DNA from 4 places in the Streptomyces bikiniensis genome. Region 3 is predicted to be linked to each of the others. Evidence: riboswitches for the same ligand, from Rfam matches in the RefSeq annotation. Region 3 holds a riboswitch; each other region holds the start of a gene.
The links. Region 3 has a riboswitch for cyclic di-AMP ahead of OO47_RS04230 (LysM peptidoglycan-binding domain-containing protein). Riboswitches for the same ligand answer to the same signal wherever they lie in the genome.
Positions count from the first base shown of each region.

Region 1: it holds a riboswitch for cyclic di-AMP, as region 3 does, so the genes downstream of both, OO47_RS03250 (M23 family metallopeptidase) here and OO47_RS04230 (LysM peptidoglycan-binding domain-containing protein) in region 3, are expected to answer to the same signal.
Region 2: it holds a riboswitch for cyclic di-AMP, as region 3 does, so the genes downstream of both, OO47_RS29235 (LysM peptidoglycan-binding domain-containing protein) here and OO47_RS04230 (LysM peptidoglycan-binding domain-containing protein) in region 3, are expected to answer to the same signal.
Region 4: it holds a riboswitch for cyclic di-AMP, as region 3 does, so the genes downstream of both, OO47_RS09435 (M23 family metallopeptidase) here and OO47_RS04230 (LysM peptidoglycan-binding domain-containing protein) in region 3, are expected to answer to the same signal.

Region 1 is NZ_JNXJ01000003.1:203,456-207,877, forward strand. Features, by position in the region: gene OO47_RS03240 (MerR family transcriptional regulator) at 1-570, shown strand, start outside; gene OO47_RS03245 (PP2C family protein-serine/threonine phosphatase) at 814-2,025, shown strand; cyclic di-AMP (ydaO/yuaA leader) riboswitch at 2,290-2,436, shown strand; gene OO47_RS03250 (M23 family metallopeptidase) at 2,448-3,578, shown strand; gene OO47_RS03255 (aldo/keto reductase) at 3,665-4,422, shown strand, end outside.
Region 2 is NZ_JNXJ01000052.1:18,195-22,616, forward strand. Features, by position in the region: gene OO47_RS29225 (cytochrome P450 family protein) at 1-1,239, shown strand, start outside; gene OO47_RS35640 (transglycosylase family protein) at 1,415-2,476, shown strand; cyclic di-AMP (ydaO/yuaA leader) riboswitch at 2,735-2,908, shown strand; gene OO47_RS29235 (LysM peptidoglycan-binding domain-containing protein) at 2,912-3,637, shown strand; gene eno (phosphopyruvate hydratase) at 3,962-4,422, shown strand, end outside.
Region 3 is NZ_JNXJ01000004.1:189,476-193,897, forward strand. Features, by position in the region: gene OO47_RS04220 (hypothetical protein) at 1-214, shown strand, start outside; gene OO47_RS04225 (hypothetical protein) at 211-792, shown strand; gene OO47_RS04230 (LysM peptidoglycan-binding domain-containing protein) at 946-1,842, opposite strand; cyclic di-AMP (ydaO/yuaA leader) riboswitch at 1,849-2,022, opposite strand; gene OO47_RS04235 (DUF6197 family protein) at 2,404-3,105, shown strand; gene OO47_RS04240 (phosphocholine-specific phospholipase C) at 3,172-4,422, opposite strand, start outside.
Region 4 is NZ_JNXJ01000009.1:110,729-115,150, forward strand. Features, by position in the region: gene OO47_RS09430 (SGNH/GDSL hydrolase family protein) at 1-200, opposite strand, end outside; gene OO47_RS09435 (M23 family metallopeptidase) at 358-1,332, opposite strand; cyclic di-AMP (ydaO/yuaA leader) riboswitch at 1,336-1,496, opposite strand; gene OO47_RS09440 (tyrosine-protein phosphatase) at 1,886-2,701, shown strand; gene OO47_RS36810 (DUF6126 family protein) at 2,720-2,896, opposite strand; gene OO47_RS09445 (helix-turn-helix domain-containing protein) at 2,916-3,545, opposite strand; gene OO47_RS09450 (aspartate aminotransferase family protein) at 3,622-4,422, opposite strand, start outside.

The sequences.
Region 1 (4,422 bases), on a different contig from region 3:
CTGGGGCTCTCGCTGCCCGCCATCGCCGAGGTCCTCGCGGGCCAACGGGACACCTCCGCGGCCCTGCGCACCCACCTCGCCCTCCTGGAGCAGGAGCGCGAGCGCATCGGACGCCAGATCGCGTCGGTGCGGACCACCCTCCACAAGACCGAGAACGGAGAAGAGCTCATGGCGGACGAAGTGTTCGACGGTTTCGACCACACGCGGTACGAGGAGGAGGTCACCCACCGCTGGGGCCGCGAGGCCTACGAGCAGGGCGACCGGTGGTGGCGCTCGCTGGACGAGGAGCGGAAGCGGGCGTTCATCGAGGAGCAGGCCGGCATCGCCCGCGACTTCGGGAAGGCGGCGCGGGACGGCCTGGCCGCCGACAGCGACGAGGTGCAGGCCGTCGCGCGGCGCCACGTCGCGTGGCTGTCGACCACCACGGAGCCGACCAAGGAGTACGTGATCGGCCTCGGCCGGATGTACGTCGACGACCCTCGGTTCACCAAGAACTACGACAAGTACGGCGAGGGCACCGCGGTCCTCGTCCGGGACGCGCTGGCGGTCTACGCCGAGCGGAACATGTAGTCCCCGGACGGCCCCCGCCGGCTTCCCGGGCGGCCCCCGTCGACTTTCCGGCGGCCCCCCGCCGGCACCCCGGCTTCCTGGGCAGCCCCCGCCGGCTTCCCGGGATCCCGGCATCCCCGCCGGCATCCCGGACCGTCCCGTACGCCGGTCGGCCGTGCGGAGTCGCCGTCCGCCGGGGCGGCGGCCACCCTGGAAAGGGCGCGGTACGGGGCCGCGGCCGGGCGGACCGGGCAGGAGAGAACGGTGGGGCACCCCCTAGGAGCGGCGGGCGGCGGGCGGCGGGGCGGTGGGGGCCGTCCCGCGTACCGGGGCACCCGGCGGTTCATCCGCGCGCTGCCGCCGCTGATCATCGCCGGCGGTGTCCTCTTCGACGTGTCGACCCCCGCTCCGTACACCGCCTCCCCCATGCTCGCCGCCGCCCCGCTGGTCGCCGCGCCCTTCTTCTCCCTGCTCACCACCCTCCTCACCGGGATCGTCGCCGTCCTCGCCTCGGTCGGCCTCTCCCTCTTCAGCGACGACGGCACCCGTGCTCCGGCCGTCGCCGAGATCCTGACCGTGCTCACCGTCTCCGGGCTCGCCCTCCTCATCAACCGGGTGGTGCGCCGCAGCGGCGAGCGGCTCGCCTCGGCGCGGGTCATCGCGGAGACCGCACAGAAGGCGGTGCTGCCGACGCCCGCCGAGCGGATCGGCGGGCTGCGGTGCGCGGCCCGCTACGAGGCGGCGCAGGCGGACGCGTTCATCGGCGGCGACCTCTTCGCCGTGCAGGACACCCCGCACGGGGTGCGGCTCGTGGTCGGGGACGTGCGGGGCAAGGGCCTCGACGCGGTCGAGGCCGTCGCCGTCGTCATCGGGGCCTTCCGGGAGGCGGCCGAGCAGGAGCGGACCCTGGAGGGCGTGGCGCAGCGGCTCGAACGCGCACTGGACCGGGAGGGCACCCGCCGGGACAGTCTCGACGCCGTCGAGGGGTTCACCACCGCCGTCCTGGCCGAGGTCCCGCGCTCCGACGGCAGCGGCACCTTCGACGGGTTCGTACGGGTCGTCAACCGGGGGCACCCGTCCCCGCTGATGCTGTACGGCGACGGGCGGGTCGAACCGGTCGACCCGAGCCGGCCCGCGCTGCCCCTCGGCATGGGGGACCTCGCGTCGTGGCCGGACCGGGCCGAGGCCCGGCCGTACCCGCCGGGCACGACGCTGCTCTTCTACACGGACGGCCTCTCGGAGGCGCGGAACGCGCAGGGCGTCTTCTACGACCCGGCGGAGCGGCTGGCCGGGCGGGTCTTCCCCGGGCCCGAGGAGATGCTCGACGCGCTCGTGGACGACGTACGGCTCCACACGGGCGGCGGGGCGACGGACGACATGGCGCTGCTCGCGCTCAACCGCCCGACGGCGGGGCAGCCGGAGCGGCGCCGCACGATGTCGGTGGTGCCGCCCGGCGGGCCCGGGTCCCGGCGCTGACCGGCCCCTCGCCTCTCCCCGACCGCCCGGCGGGCCCCGTCACCAGGGGTAGTCGAGAGGTCTCCCTGCGATAACAATTGATGCACCGTCAGGAATCGGGGGTTTCGCCGTTTCCGGATCCGTCCTTGCTGAAGGGGGGTCAAGTCTGACCATTCCCTCTCAATTCAATGAACGATCAAGAGGAGCGGCTTGGAATCGGGACCCCCTGTCTATTAACGTTCGATAACGCAGCGCGGTCGTCCCAGCCGTCGCAAGAGACGGCACCGTGCGCACGCGCCGAATCCCGAAAGGGAACCGGGGAACCACCATTTGGGGTGAATCGAGCCCTTCGCACTCGTGCGTCCGGGCCCGTAGGAGACCTTCCTGCTCCGAACCCGTCAGCTAACCCGGTAGGCGAGAAGGAAGGAAAGGAGCGCGCCTCCGTGGCGTCCAACACCCCTGCCCCCGAAGCTCCCTTCGATGCCTTCGGCGGCGGTGCGGCCCCCTCCGCCCCGGGTACCGAGTGGAACCCCACCGAGGATTCCCTCCGCGCCCAGAACCGCTCCGGCGGCCGGCACCGGGTCGTCAAGCAGCGCTCCAACTTCGCCCGCTCCTCCACCGTCCTCGGCGTCGGCGTCATCGCCGCCGTCGGCGCGGGCGGCCTCGCCACCGCGCAGGAGAAGCCCCCGGTCGCCATATCGCTCCCGGACCTCCCCGACCTGAACCTGCCCGACGCCCACGACCTCCCCGGCGTCGGCGCCCTCCTCCCCGAGGAGGAGCCGGAGGCGGTCCCCGCGGACCGCGCCAACCCGAACCCGCTGACCTCCGCCACGTACACCACCGAGGCCGACGAGCGGGCCGCGCGCACCGGTCAGGTCACGCAGGCGAGCCTGACGACGGCGGACGCCCCGAGCACCGCCGACGCGGGCGAGGCCCTGCGCGCCCGCATCCTCCAGCAGGCCGAGCAGCAGCAGGCCTCCGCCGACGCCGCCGAGAAGGCCGCGGCGGAGAAGGCGGCCGCCGAGAAGGCCGCCGCCGAGGCCCGGGCCAAGGCCGACGCCGCCGAGAAGGCCGCCGCCGAGGCGAAGGCGAAGGCCGAGGCGGAGGCCAAGGCCAAGGCGGAGGCGGAAGCCAGGGCGAAGGCCGAGGCCGAGCGCCTCGCCAAGCTCGCCGCCAGCTACTCGATGCCCCTCTCCTCGTACTCCCTCACCGCCACCTACATGCAGTCCGGCTCGATGTGGTCCTCCGGCCACCACACGGGCCTCGACTTCGCCGCCCCCACCGGCACCCCGCTCAAGGCGGTCCACGGCGCGACGGTCAAGTCGGCGGGCTGGTCCGGCTCCTACGGCTACCGGATCGTCCTGGAGCTGGAGGACGGCACCGAGGTCTGGTACTGCCACCTCTCCTCCATGACGGTCTCCGCCGGCCAGACCGTGGGCACCGGCGAGACGATCGGCCGCGTCGGCGCCACCGGCAACGTCTCCGGCGCCCACCTCCACCTGGAGGTCCACCCCGGCGGCGGCGACGGCGTCGACCCGGCGGCCTGGCTGCGCTCCAAGGGCCTGACGGTCTGACCCCTCCCCGGACTCCCGGGAACCCCCTTCCCGGATTCCCGGAAGCACGCGGAATAGGCCCGGCGACGGGGACCGTTGACCACCCCATGACCTCTCTCCGTATGCTGGGCACGTCCGACCTGCACGTCTTCCCGCTCGCCCTCGGCGGCAACGTCTTCGGCTGGACCGCCGACGAGGCGCAGTCCTTCGCCGTCCTCGACGCCTACGCCGCCGCCGGCGGCAACTTCGTCGACTCCGCCGACGTCTACTCGGCCTGGGCCGAGGGCAACGAGGGCGGCGAGTCCGAGACCGTCATCGGCCGCTGGCTCGCCTCCCGGGGCAACCGCGACGACGTCGTCGTCGCCACCAAGGCCGGCGCCCACCCCCGGTTCAAGGGGCTCTCCGCCCCCACCGTCAAGGCCGCCGCAGAGGAGTCCCTGCGCCGCCTCGGCACCGACCGCATCGACCTGTACTACACCCACTTCGACGACGAGTCCGTCCCCGTCGAAGAGATCGTCACCGCCCTCGACCAGCTGGTGCGGGACGGCAAGGTACGGGCCGTCGCCGCCTCCAACATCTCCCCGGAGCGGCTCCGCGCCTCCCTCGACTTCGCCGAGGCCGAAGGACTCGCCCGCTACGTCGCCCTCCAGCCGCACTACAACCTGGTCTCCCGCGAGACCTACGAGGGCCCGCTCCTGGAGACCGCCGAGCAGGCGGGCCTCGCCGCCGTCCCGTACTACGGCCTCGCCTCCGGCTTCCTCACCGGCAAGTACCGCCCCGGCACCGCCGTCGACAGCGCCCGCGCCGCCGGGGCCGGCAAGCACCTCGACACCGAACGGGGCCGGGCGGTGCTCTCCGCGCTCGA
Region 2 (4,422 bases), on a different contig from region 3:
TGGGAGTTCGCCACCGACCCGTACCCCGCCTACGCCTGGCTGCGGGAGCACGCGCCCGTGCACCGGACGACGCTGCCCAGCGGGGTCGAGGCCTGGCTCGTGACCCGGTACGCGGACGCCCGGCAGGCCCTCGCGGACCAGCGGCTGTCCAAGAACCCGGCGCACCACGACGAGTCCCCGCACGCCAAGGGCAAGACGGGCATTCCGGGCGAGCGCAAGGCCGAGCTGATGACCCACCTGCTCAACATCGACCCGCCCGACCACACCCGGCTGCGGCGGCTCGTGTCGAAGGCGTTCACCCCGCGCCGGGTCGCCGGGTTCGCCCCGCGCGTCCAGGAGTTGACCGACCGGCTCATCGACGCGTTCGTGGAGAAGGGGAGCGCGGACCTCATCCACGAGTTCGCCTTCCCGCTCCCCATCTACGCCATCTGCGACCTGCTCGGCGTGCCCGAGGAGGACCAGGACGACTTCCGGGACTGGGCCGGGATGATGATCCGCCACGGCGGCGGGCCGCGCGGCGGCGTCGCCCGGTCGGTGAAGAAGATGCGCGGCTATCTCGCGGAGCTGATCCACCGCAAGCGCGAAGAGCCGGGCGACGACCTGATCTCGGGGCTCATCAAGGCCTCCGACCACGGCGAGCACCTCACCGAGAACGAGGCCGCCGCCATGGCCTTCATCCTCCTGTTCGCGGGGTTCGAGACGACCGTGAACCTGATCGGGAACGGCCTTTACGCACTTCTCCGCAATCCCGGACAAAGAGAACTCCTCCAGGACTCCCTCGCCGCCGGCGGGACCGGCCTCCTGGAGACCGGGATCGAGGAGCTGCTGCGGTACGACGGGCCCGTGGAGATGGCGACCTGGCGGTACGCGACGCGGGCGCTGACCATCGGCGGGCAGGAGATCCCGGCGGGCGACCCGGTGCTCGTGGTGCTGGCCGCCGCCGACCGGGACCCGGAGCGGTTCGACGGGCCCGACGTGCTCGACCTCGCCCGGCGGGACAACCAGCACCTCGGGTACGGCCACGGCATCCACTACTGCCTCGGCGCGCCCCTCGCCCGCCTCGAAGGGCAGACCGCGCTCGCCACCCTGCTGACCCGTCTGCCGGACCTCCGGCTCGCCGCCGACCCGGCCGAACTGCGGTGGCGCGGAGGGCTCATCATGCGCGGTTTGCGCACGCTTCCGGTGGAGTTCTCCCCGTCCGTACCCCTCTCGCACGGTGACGGTCCGTCAGAAATGTGATCTTCATGTGATCGAGTGGCCATCGACTTGTGACGAGCGTTCGAATGCCGCTACGTTTCCCGGCAGTCTCAGCCGTCACGCGAAAGGCGTACCTATGCGCTCCGGGAACGGACGACACCGTCGCCCCCGTCAGGCCCCCGCCATCGTCGTCGCCGCGGGCGTGACCGGATCCGCCATGGCGCTGCCCCTGCTCGCCACCGGATCCGCGTCCGCCGCCGACGCCGCCACCTGGGACCGCGTCGCCGAGTGCGAGTCGGGCGGTCAGTGGAGCGCCAACTCCGGGAACGGGATGTACGGAGGCCTCCAGTTCACCCAGGCGGACTGGGAGCGTCACGGCGGCCTGGCGTACGCGCCCAGCCCCGACTTGGCCAGCCGCGCCCAGCAGATCGCGGTGGCCGAGAAGGCCCTCGCCAAGGGCAGCGACGCCTGGGCGACCTGCGCGCCGATCGCCGGCCTGACGAACGACGGGAAGCCCACCGGGGTGGACCCGGGTCCGGCCACGGCCCCGACGACCTCCGTGACGCCCGTCCCCGAGTCGGGCTGGAACTCCGGCGCGTCGGGCGCCCCCGCGGCCACGCCGTCCACCGGGGCGCCGGAGTCCTCCGCGACGCCGTCCGCCCCCGCCGCGCCCGCAACGCCGTCCGCACCGTCCTCGCCGTCGGCTCCCGCCGTCCCGGCGGACCCGACCGCGCCGACCGCCCCCGCGACGCCGTCCGCGCCGACCCCGCCGTCCGGATCGACCGGATCGACCGGGGCGACGAACCCGGCGGACCCGACGCTTCCGGCCGACCCGACGGTCCCCGTCACCCCCAGTGAGTCCGTTACGCCCGGTACGCCTGTTACGCCCGGTATTCCGGGAGGTGAGGGAGCGTCGGTCGCGCCCGGCACGGGCAAGCACCGGGGCGAGGCCGCTCCGGAAGAAACCGGCAACCCGGACACTTCCGCCGAATCCGGCCGACATGCCTCAGGTAAGGGTGAGTCGCCCGAAGAAACCGAATCGACCCCCGTCGCCGACGAAGCGAATGATTCGGACGTAACGGACAGTCAGGGCTCTTCGGGTGAATACGTCGTGCGACCGGGTGACAGCCTTTCGGGTATCGCCCAGGCGAACGAACTCCCCGGAGGCTGGTCCGCCCTCTACGACGCCAACAAACGGACCGTGGGCATCGATCCGGACCTCATCCTCCCTGGTCAGAACCTTGATCTGACGCCGGGTTCGGTCTCGACGGCCGGGTAGTTCGTGGGCGTATGTCCGGTTCCGGACGAGTGAGACATGGGTCTCTTTGTCCCAACTGGCGTGTCGCGCCCGCAAACTCCGCTTCCGTCGTCTCTCACCTGCGCAAACAGTCCCCTCCGAAGGGCAAGAAGAGGCGAAATTCGTCATATGAGCCTCTTTGAACTTCGGAGGGTTCTGTGTCTACGGTCGTCACCGCTCGCCACCGCGGGCCCCGTCGACCGAAACGCCGAATCCTGCCGTCGGCCGATGGGAACAGTCGTCGCGCAAGCGCCGGAGGCAGGAGCGGGGGACCCAAGGTAAGCGCCGGGCCCGGCCGTCGAGACAGACGGCCGACGACCGGCTTGGGGTGAAGCCGCGTGCTAGGACACGCGGCCGGGCAACTCTTCGGCCCGAACCCGACAGCTCACCTCGCAGGCGTCGGTGAGGAGAATTCCCATGCTGTTTTCCGTCAAGGGCAAACACCGCCGTCCCTCCAGGGCCACCCAGCTCGCCGCGCTCGTCGGCGTCACCGGTGTCGCCGTCGCCGCCCCGCTGATGACCGCGGGCACCGCCTCGGCCGCCACGGCCTCCGAGTGGGACCGCGTCGCCCAGTGCGAGTCCGGCGGCAACTGGTCGATCAACACCGGCAACGGCTACTACGGCGGCCTCCAGTTCTCGGCCTCCACCTGGGCCGCGTACGGCGGCACCGCCTACGCCTCCACCGCCGACCAGGCCTCCAAGTCGCAGCAGATCGCCGTCGCCGAGAAGGTCCTCGCGGGCCAGGGCAAGGGCGCCTGGCCGAGCTGCGGCGTGGGCCTCTCCGGCGCCTCCTACGACGGCGGCGCCGCCGAGAGCGCGCAGCAGGAGCAGCCGAAGCGGCAGCCGGAGCAGAAGAAGCAGCGCACGGCCGAGCAGCCGACCACCCGCAGCGAGCAGCGCCAGGCCCCGAAGCAGGAGCGCCAGGCCGCTCCGAAGGGCACCCAGAAGACCGTCACCACCCCGACCGGCAAGACGGTCAAGAAGGGTGACGGCGAGTACGAGGTCGTGGCCGGCGACACCCTCAGCAAGATCGCCCAGGCGCAGGGCGTCAAGGGCGGCTGGGCCCAGCTCTTCGAGCTCAACGAGGACGTCGTCGAGAACGCCGACCTGATCTACCCGGGCCAGCAGCTCCACCTGAAGTGAGCCCGGCGGGTCGCGTGAGTCCGGCGGCTCACGCGCCCCCGAAGACCCTCCCGCGGTGACCCACCCCGGCCCGGCGCGCCCGTCCCCCGTGCGCGCCGGACCGGGGTTCCGCCTTTCACCGGGGCCTCCCGAGGCCCACCTGATGACTACCGTCCAGTAGATCCGGGGCCCTTCGCCCCCCTATGCGTGCCCTTGGGTCCTTTTTCGTCCCAGGGGGCGGGCGCCCGGCCGGTCGGAGCCTCCGGGGCGGTTAGGCTCTTGCCGCAAGGCCAAGCGACCCTGCACCGACCTTGCGTCACATCCCGCGTCACATCCCAGAAGGAGATGCTCGTGCCGTCCATCGACGTCGTCGTAGCCCGGGAAATCCTGGACTCCCGAGGCAACCCCACGGTCGAGGTCGAGGTCGGCCTCGACGACGGCAGCACCGGCCGTGCTGCCGTTCCGTCCGGCGCCTCCACCGGTGCGTTCGAGGCCCTTGAGCTCCGCGACGGTGACCCCAACCGCTACCAGGGCAAGGGCGTCGAGAAGGCCGTCCTCGCCGTCATCGAGCAGATCGGCCCGGAGCTCGTCGGCTACGACGCCACCGAGCAGCGCCTGATCGACCAGGCCATGTTCGACCTGGACGCCACCCCGGACAAGTCCTCGCTCGGCGCCAACGCCATCCTCGGCGTCTCCCTCGCCGTCGCGCACGCCGCCTCCGAGGCCAGCGACCTCCCGCTCTTCCGCTACCTGGGCGGCCCGAACGCGCACCTGCTGCCCGTTCCGATGATGAACATCCTGAACGG
Region 3 (4,422 bases):
TGAGTACATCTACGTCGGCGGCGGCGCCAAGGCCGCCAACCCGTCCAGGTTCGGAAAGGCCCTCAAGATCAACAAGTACGCGGCCGGCGAGGCCGGCGTGAAGGCGGTCTCCTACCTGGCCGACAACACGCCGGAGTCGGCGATCAAGCAGGCCGAGAAGGTCTTCGGAGACGAGAACGTCCACATCTTCACGCTGCCGAGCTGCCAGTCATGACCGACGGGTTCATCCGGTGGTACCGGGAGTCGGCGGCCACGCCGGTCCTCGCCGAGCAGGCGGAGGTCTTCGGTGCGCACGGCCTCGCGCTCGCGCACCCCGCGCGGGGCGCGGCCGTGGTGCTCGACGTCGAGGGCGACGGCGTCCCCATGAGCAGGGAGGAGCTGGGCCGCCTGCTGGGCCTGCGCATCGCGTCCCTCACGGTGAACTGGTGGTTCTCCGCCGACGTCGACGTGACCGACGAGTTCCTGTACGAACCGCTCGGCTGCGAGATCCAGACCTTGTGGCTGGACGGCCTCACGCCCGAGCAGGCCGACGCGGTCGAGGCGGCCGTCATCGCGGCGACGACGGCACTGCCGGTCCCGACCCGCGCCGTGATCGTCGACCGGCAGGGTGCGAGTGACCCTGCCGACTGGGACTCGGCCGTGCTCTACGACGGAGACGGGGCGCCGGTCTTCCCGGACCGGGTCCTCGCACGCGAGCCGCTCACGCGGACGCTCCTGCGGTCGCGGCCCGGGCTGAGGAGCGAGGAGGCCGGTGGGGATCTGACGCTGCTCGCTCCCGCCCGCCCGCTCTGACGCCCGGGGAGCCCGCCGCACGGCGAATCCCCGGAGGAAGGCCCCGCCGGTCCACCGACCCGGCGGGGCCTTCCCGTGCACCGGAGCCGACGCGCGGGCGTCCGGCGCCGTACCGGCCCGCGGTCCGGCCGGTCGGCCGCACCGAACGGGGACTCAGTAGGCCCCGTTGACGTTGTCGATGGAGCCGTAGCGGTCGGCCGCGTAGTTGCAGGCGGCGGTGATGTTGGCGACCGGGTCGTACAGGTCCATCGACGTGCCGGGCACGTGGTAGGCGAGGAACGTCGGCTCGATGACCTGGAGGAGGCCCTTCGAGGGGGTGCCGTTGACGGCGTTGATGTCCCAGTTGTTGATGGCCAGCGGGTTGCCGGAGGACTCGCGCATGATGTTGCGGTGGATGCCCTCGTAGGAGCCGGGGATGCCGTGCTGGGCCATGATGTCCAGCGACTGCCGGATCCAGCCGTCGAGGTTGTCGGCGTACTGGGTGACGGCGGCCGGGGCGGCGGCGGCCGGAGCGGCGGCGGAGGCGCCCGTGGCGGTGCCGGCGGACGAGGCGGTCGCGCGGCGCTCGGAGCGGCTCGCCCGGTCGGCCGAGGTGGACTCCTCCGCCTTCGCGGTGGCCTTCCGCTCCGCCCTTTCCTGCGTCTTCGCCTGAGCGGGGGCGGCCTCGGCGGCGCCCCGATGAATCGTCAGTTCCAGACCGGGGTGAATGAGTGACGGGTTGTCACCCACGGCGCTCTGGTTGGCGCGGTAAAGGCTCTTCCAGCCCCCCTGAATTCCCTTCTTGTGGGCGATCAGGGAAAGCGAGTCACCGCTCACGACGGTGTACGTGCGCGTGGTCTCCGCGGCGGCCGGAGCCTTGGCGGCGGCCGGGGCGACGGGGGCGGTGAAGGCCTCGGCGGCGATCGCCGGGGCCCCGGCGGCGGGCGCGGCGCCGGCCGTGGCGGGGGCGAGCAGGGGCAGGGACAGCACGGCCCCACCCGTTCCGACCAGGGCGAGGCCACGGGAGACGTGGTTGCGGCGGGGGCGGCGGTGCTTACCGTGTGCAGGCATGACGGGATTCCTCTCCGGCGCCTACGAGGTGAGCTGTCGGGTTCGGACGGGAGGTGTCCGGCCGCGCGCACGCGGCTGCACCCCGAGCCGTTCCGGATCACCGGACCGGCGTATTCGTGGGTCCCCCGCTCCTGCCGTCGGGTGAAAAGGGAGGTTTCCGAGCGGTGGCAGGATTAGGCGTTCCGCTCGAATGGGGGTGACCGTAGGCCAGTAATGCGGCGAATAACAAGAGGATCAGGGCGGCGGCGCCCGTAAAAGGATCACCGAATTCGGAGAATTCAAGATCGGATGGCCCGGAAAGGGGCCGAACTTCCTTGCGCGGTACGGGGCGGGGAGGCCGGCGCCGTGCGGCGGGCCGTGCGGAGTGAGTCGCATCACCCGGTGAGTTATGTCCGAATATGCGGCGTAATTCCATTGATGGGGAAATAGGGCGAAAATCTATGTGGTGGGGGTTTCGAGGGCGATGGGGTACCTTTGGTGGCATCGTGGTCGCTCAAGGGCAAAGCTCGCAAAGCCGACATTCATCTCAAGGATGGAGTCGACCGACCCAGGAGCCGCCCGATGCCCCCCACCGCCCCCCAGCTCACCCCCGACGCCCCCGGCGTCCTGGATGCTCCCGGCGTCCTTGACGCCCCCGACGCCCTCGACCGCGAGGCCGCCGCCCTCTACGAGAGCGCAGTCTGGCAGCGGATCGTCACCGACTGGACCGCACCGGCACCGTCCGCACCGGCACCGTCCGCGCCCGAGCCGTCCGCGCCCGCCCCCGCACCCCCGTCGCCGGGGGAGGAGCGGAGCTGGCGGGACCTGCTCAGCGTGCCCGTGGACCGGCTCGTGGCCGAGGCGCTCGACGCGCTCCCGGCGCCGGGCCCCGCCGAACGCCGCCTCCCCGGCCGGATCGGAGCCGTACTGCCGGACCGCCTCCACGCCTGGCGCCGCATCGGACAGGCCGAGCTGCGCCCCTCGGTCCACCTCGGGTACGCGCGCCTCGTCCTGACCGAGTGGGGCTGGCAGAACGCCCCGTACAGACTCCGTGACAGACGCGGGGCCCGCTGCGTCTGCGGGGCGCTCCTCGCCGCCCACCGCCTCGGCTACGGCGGCGCGGACACCATGAACGAGGCGGCCGCCTGGATCATGACCGAGCTGCGGTCGCGCGGCTGGGGGGACCTCATCGGCCCGTGGAACCGGGCCCCGGGGCGCACGGCCGACGACGCGCTCGCCCTCCTCGACGCCACGATCCGCCGCGCCGCGCACGCCGGCCGCTGACGGTGCCGCCCGGGCGAGTGGGCCCCGCCGCCCGGGCGCGAGGGCCCGCCGCCCGGGCGGCCGGGGTCAGCCGCTGACGCTCGGGGCCCCGTTCTCGATGTGGCCGGTGTACCGGCGTGACCAGGTCCCGTCGACGTCGGCGGTGATCGTGAAGTCGTACCAGCCCTTGTGGTGGGCGACGGCGTTGAAGAAGTCCTCGGTGGCGGAGCCCGCCGGCACCGTGTACGTCCACGGGCCGTCCGTCCGGTAGGCGTGGGAGCGGATCGTGAAGGTGACGGGCCCGCCGGAGGCGTTGGTCATCCTGAACCAGAGGGCCGTCCTGCCGGTCCCCGGCTCGATCGCGAACCGGGCCGCCACCTCGACGTCCCTGCCCGCCTTGGAGGCGTCGCCGACGAAGCGGCGCAGGAAGCGGTTGGGCCCCATCATCGAGAGGTCGTACTTCCCGGACCCCGAGCCCGTACCGATGTTGAAGAAGTCGGTGGCCGTGCCGCCGGGGTCCACGGTGTACTGCCAGGCGGCCGTGTCGCGGTGCTGGTGCGGGTGGATCGAGAAGTGTGCGGCCCGCCTGGCCTCCGGCCCCTGGTTCGTCATCGAGAACCAGGCCAGGATCTTGCCGCCCGAGCCGAACTCGAAGCGGTCCAGATTGCCGTTCACCTGGTACGGAAGGGCGCGCGCCGGCCGGGTGCCGGGCTCCTGCGCGGGCAGCGCGTTGTTCTGCGGGACCGGGTTCGGCAGTGGCTTGCAGGTGGCCTGGCCGATCACCTTCGCCGTCGACGGCAGCCCGGCGGGCACCCCGTACACCGGGCGGGCGAAGTCGAAGACACCGGTCAGATCGCCCGTCACCTTCCGTCGCCAGGCGCTGATGTGGGGGCAGGCGGCCGGGGTGCCGAGGGCCGTCGTCCAGGTCTCCAGGAAGCGCAGCACGGAGGTGTGGTCGAAGACCTCGGAGCTCACCCAGCCGCCCCGGGTCCACGGGGACATGACGAGCATGGGGACGCGGAAGCCCAGACCGATCGGCACGCCGTCGAGGTACTCGCCCGGCGTGCCCGGCGGGGCGACCGGCGGCGGCACGTGGTCGAAGAAGCCGTCGTTCTCGTCGTAGTTGAGGAACAGCACGGTCGAGTCGAACACCTCGGCGTTCGCGGCCAGGGCCCGGTAGACGAGGTCGACGAAGTGCGCGCCGTCCCCGGGCGGGGCGTAGGGGTGCTCGGAGAACGCCTCGCTCGCGACCACCCACGACACCTGCGGCAGGGTGCCCGCCAGGACGTCCGCGCGGATCGCCGCCGCGATGTCGTCCGGGGTCGAGCCGGTCACCTT
Region 4 (4,422 bases), on a different contig from region 3:
CGCCCGCGTACGGCCAGGTTGGCGTAGCGGAAGGCGTCGTGCTCCGGCAGCTGGTCGGCGAGCAGGACCGCGAAGCGGTCCGCCCAGCCGACGTACGTCCCGTCGGGGCCGGGGTCTCCGACGCCCTCGGTGAAGCTGTCACCGATCGCCGCGTACGACCCGAATGCGTTCTTGTCTCTTGATCTCGAATCGTCTGCCACGGGGGCACATCCTTCCCTTTCGCATGTGACCTACGCGACCGTAAGGAGGGGTTGACGACGGGTGATATATGCCACCGATAAAGATTCGCCCAAGTCGGAACAGGCCGGCGGCCCGGCACGTACGTGCCGGGCCGCCGGAAAGGAATGCGCCGGGGGGTCAGACGGAGACGCCGTGCTGGCGCAGGTAGGCCAGCGGGTCGATGTCCGAGCCGTAGTTCGGCGTGGTGCGGATCTCGAAGTGCAGGTGCGGGCCGGTGGAGTTGCCGGTGGAACCGGAGAGGCCGATCTGCTGCCCGCCGCTGACGCTCTGCCCGGCCGAGACCGAGAGGGAGGAGAGGTGGGCGTACTGCGAGTAGTTGCCGTCCGCGTGCTGGATGACGACCTCGTTGCCGTACGAGCCGCTCCAGCCGGCGGAGACGACCGTGCCGGCGCCGACGGCGCGGACGGTGGTGCCGGAGGAGGCGATGAAGTCGACGCCGGTGTGGTAGCCGGAGGACCACATGGAGCCGGAGGCGCGGTACGGGGTGGAGAAGCCGCCGGTGACGGGGGCGACCCAGCCGGAGGAGGAGGCGGTGGAGCCGGTGGAGCTCTTCTCCGCGGCCTTCGGGGCGGTGGTGGCCGGGGCGGCGGCGCGGCGGCTCTCGCGGGAGGCGCGGGGGGCGTCGTCGCCGTTCTTCCCGGCGCTCCGGGCGCCGGTGGTGCTCTTCGGGCCGGTGGGGACGGAGCCCTTGGCGCCGATGGTGAGCTTCATGCCGGGCATGATGAGGGAGGGGTCGGCGCCGATGGTCCGGCGGTTGTCCTCGTAGATCCGCTGCCAGCCGCCCGCGAGGTGGTGGTCGGCGGCGATCTTCGACAGGTAGTCGCCGGGGACGACGGAGTACGTCCGGGGGCCGCTCTCCGCGGCGGCCTTCGAAGGGGCGGCCTTCGCGGGGGCGGCGGCCTTCGCCGCGACGGGCTGCGCGGTGACGACGGACTGGACGGAGGCGGCGGCCGGGGCGGCCTGCTCGGCGGCGTGGGCCCCGGTGGCGCCGAGGAGCGGAAGGGCGACGACGGCGCCTCCCGTACCGGCGGCGGCGAATCCGCGGGTGAGGGGGTTGTTCTTGGGACGGCGGTGCTTACCCTTCGCGGGCATGGCGAATCCTCTCCGGCGCCTGCGAGGTGAGCTGTCGGGTTCGGACTGGAGATGTCCGGCCGCGCTCTCGCGCGACTTCACCCCTAGCCGTCCTGCGTCGCGGGACCGGCGTACTTCCTTGGGTCCCCCGCTCCTGCCACGCATGGGATGGGTGGAATTCCGGACGGTGGCAGGATTCGGCGGTCCGTCCGGATTGAGCGTGACGCTAGACGAGCGGGGTCGGCGCGAACAAGCCGTTGTTCCTCACCGGTATTCCGCCCTAGATCGTTCCACCGGAATTCCGGTCACCCTCCGTGGACGGCGGTCCTCCGACTCCCTTTTCCCGTAAGGAAATCGCGCCGGAACCCCGGCCACGATCCGTCACTTCTATGACGCTGCTCACGCGTCGAATCCCATCTCGCCTGCAATCAGGGCGCGTTATGCCCAATGGCTTAATTCGGACAGATCACCCATTCCTGTCCGAGGGGGTGCGCCGCGCCGCTCCCGCCCGGATGATTGCCCCCGGAACCGATTTCACCTCGGCATCCGTACGACGACATCTCCAGGAGCATCCGTGACGCAGCAGCAGGTCCCGCCCATCGACGCCGCCGAGCCCGAGCTGACGGAGGTCCGCAACTTCCGGGACGTGGGCGGTCTGCCGACGACGGACGGGCGCGCGGTCCGTCCCGGCCGCCTCTTCCGCAGCGGCCACCTCGCCCACGCGACCGAGGACGACGCCGCCTTCCTCGCCGGTCTCGGGCTGCACACGGTCTTCGACTTCCGCAACGAGGCCGACCGGCGGATCGAGGGCCCGGACGTCGAGCTGCCCGGCGTGCGGAACGTGAACATACCCCTCAACGACCCGGCCGACGGCAAGGAGTTCTGGAAGCTGGTGCGCGACGGCGACACCGTCCAGCTGCGGGAGGTCCTCGGCGACGGCAGGGCCGCGGCCCGGATGTCCGATTCGTACCGGCGCATGGTGGTCGAGCGGACCGCGGAGCACAGCCGGATCCTGCACTCCATGGCGGAGGAGAGCGTCCCGGCCCTGATGCACTGCGCGGCGGGCAAGGACCGGGCCGGGCTCGCCGTCGCGATCACCCTGCTCGCCGTCGGGGTCGAGCGGACCGCGATCGAGGCCGACTACGTGAAGTCGAACGAGCCGCACCGCCGCTACAAGGTGCGCCGCAGCTCCACCGCCCCGGACGCCATGGGGCCCGAGGTGATGGAGCTGCTGAGCCCGCTCTTCGACGCGCGGGCGGAGTACCTGCGGGCCGCCTTCGAGACCATCGAGACGACCTGGGGCTCGGTGGACGCCTACTTCGCCACGGGCCTGTCGCTGTCCCCGGAGACCCGCGAGCTGCTGCGGGAGCGCCTGCTCACCGAGGCGTAGGGCCTGTCCGCCCGGGCCCTACTTCGCACCCATCGCGAAGAGCAGGTAGAGGAAGCCGGCGAAGAGGTGCCCGGCGATCAGGTAGGCGAAGAGACGGAGCACCAGCCCCTTGGGGAACTTGCCCTCCCCGCGCTCCTCGCCGGTGACGGGTACGGACTTCTCGGACATGTCGGCCCTTTCCTGAAGAATCGTCACGGAAGAATCGTTACGGCGGTCAGCGCCGGTGCGGGGTCCCGTCGCCGAGGCACAGCTCGGCGACGGGGCTCTGCACCAGGGTGTGGACGAAGAGCAGCTCGGCCCCGCCCTGCGTGGCGGCGCCGATCCGGTGCGGGGTGAGCGAGTCGAAGTGCGCGCTGTCCCCGGGGTCGAGGACGTGGACCGCCTCGCCGAGCGCGAGCCGCACCCGCCCCTCCAGGACGTGGATCCACTCCTCTCCGGCGTGGACGCGCACGATGTCGGCCCGGGTGGCGTACGGCACGTGGACCCGCAGGCACTGGAGGGCGCGCCCGGCGCCGCCCGCCTGGCGGTAGATCCAGCCGTCCGCCTCGACGGGCTCGGAGCGGCCGGCCCGGACGACGGGGTCGCGCTCGGGGGGCACCTCTCCCAGGAGCTCGGAGACCGTCGTACCGTAGATGCGGGACAGGGCGAGCAGCATCGGCAGCGAGGGCTGCCGGTTCCCCGTCTCCAGGCGCGAGAGGTGGGCGGGCGAGAGGCCGGCCCGCCGGGCGGCGGCCTCCAGGGTGAGGCCCCGGCGCCGGCGCAGGGCCCGCAGCTGCGGGGCGACGTCGGGCAGGGCGCCGGAGGCGGCGGGGTCCGGGGAGGTGTCCCCGGGGACGTGGTCCATGCGTCCATTCCGCCAGGATCGTGCCTCTGAGGCAAGTTTCTTGCCCCAGAGGCAAAACCCGGAGGGTCCTTTCCGGTCAGCGCTGCGCGACCGCCTGCCTGACCAGGGTCTTCCCGAAGTCCCACATCAGGCCGCCCCCGCCGTGGGCCTCGTCCATGACCGCCGTGAAGGCGGTGACGAACCGGTCCACGTCCGCCTCGTCGACGACGAGCGGCGGGATCAGCTTGATCACCTCCAGGTGGTCCCCGGAGACCTGGGTGAGGATCCTGTGCCGCTGGAGCAGCGGCACGACGACCATCTGGGCGAAGAGGCCCTTGCGGGCCGCCTGGAGCATCGTCCAGCGGCCGCGCAGCCCGAGCGAGGACGGCCGGCCGAACTCGATGCCGATCATCAGGCCGCGCCCGCGGATCTCGTGCAGCAGCTCGTACCGGGGCACCAGCTCCTTGAGGCGGCCGGAGAGCAGGTCGCCGATCCGGCGCGCGCGGGCCACCGTGCCCTCGTCCTCCATCACGGAGAGGACGGCGAGCCCGGCGGCCATGGCCTGCGCGTTCGACCCGAAGCTGGCGGAGTGGACCAGGACCCGGTCCATGGACGAGTAGACCTTCCGGAAGATCCGGTCCGTGCCGAGGGTGGCGCCGATCGGCACGTAGCCGCCGGAGAGCGCCTTGGCGACGCAGACCAGGTCCGGCTCGACGCCCTCCTCGTGCTGGTACGCGTAGAAGTCGCCGGTCCTGCCGAGGCCGGTCTGCACCTCGTCCGCGATCAGCAGGGCGCCGTGCCGGCGCAGCAGCTCCTGGGCCGCGCGCAGGAAGCCGGGCGGGGCCTCGTGGACGCCCTTGCCCTGGATCGGCTCCACGACGAAGCCGGCCACGTCCCC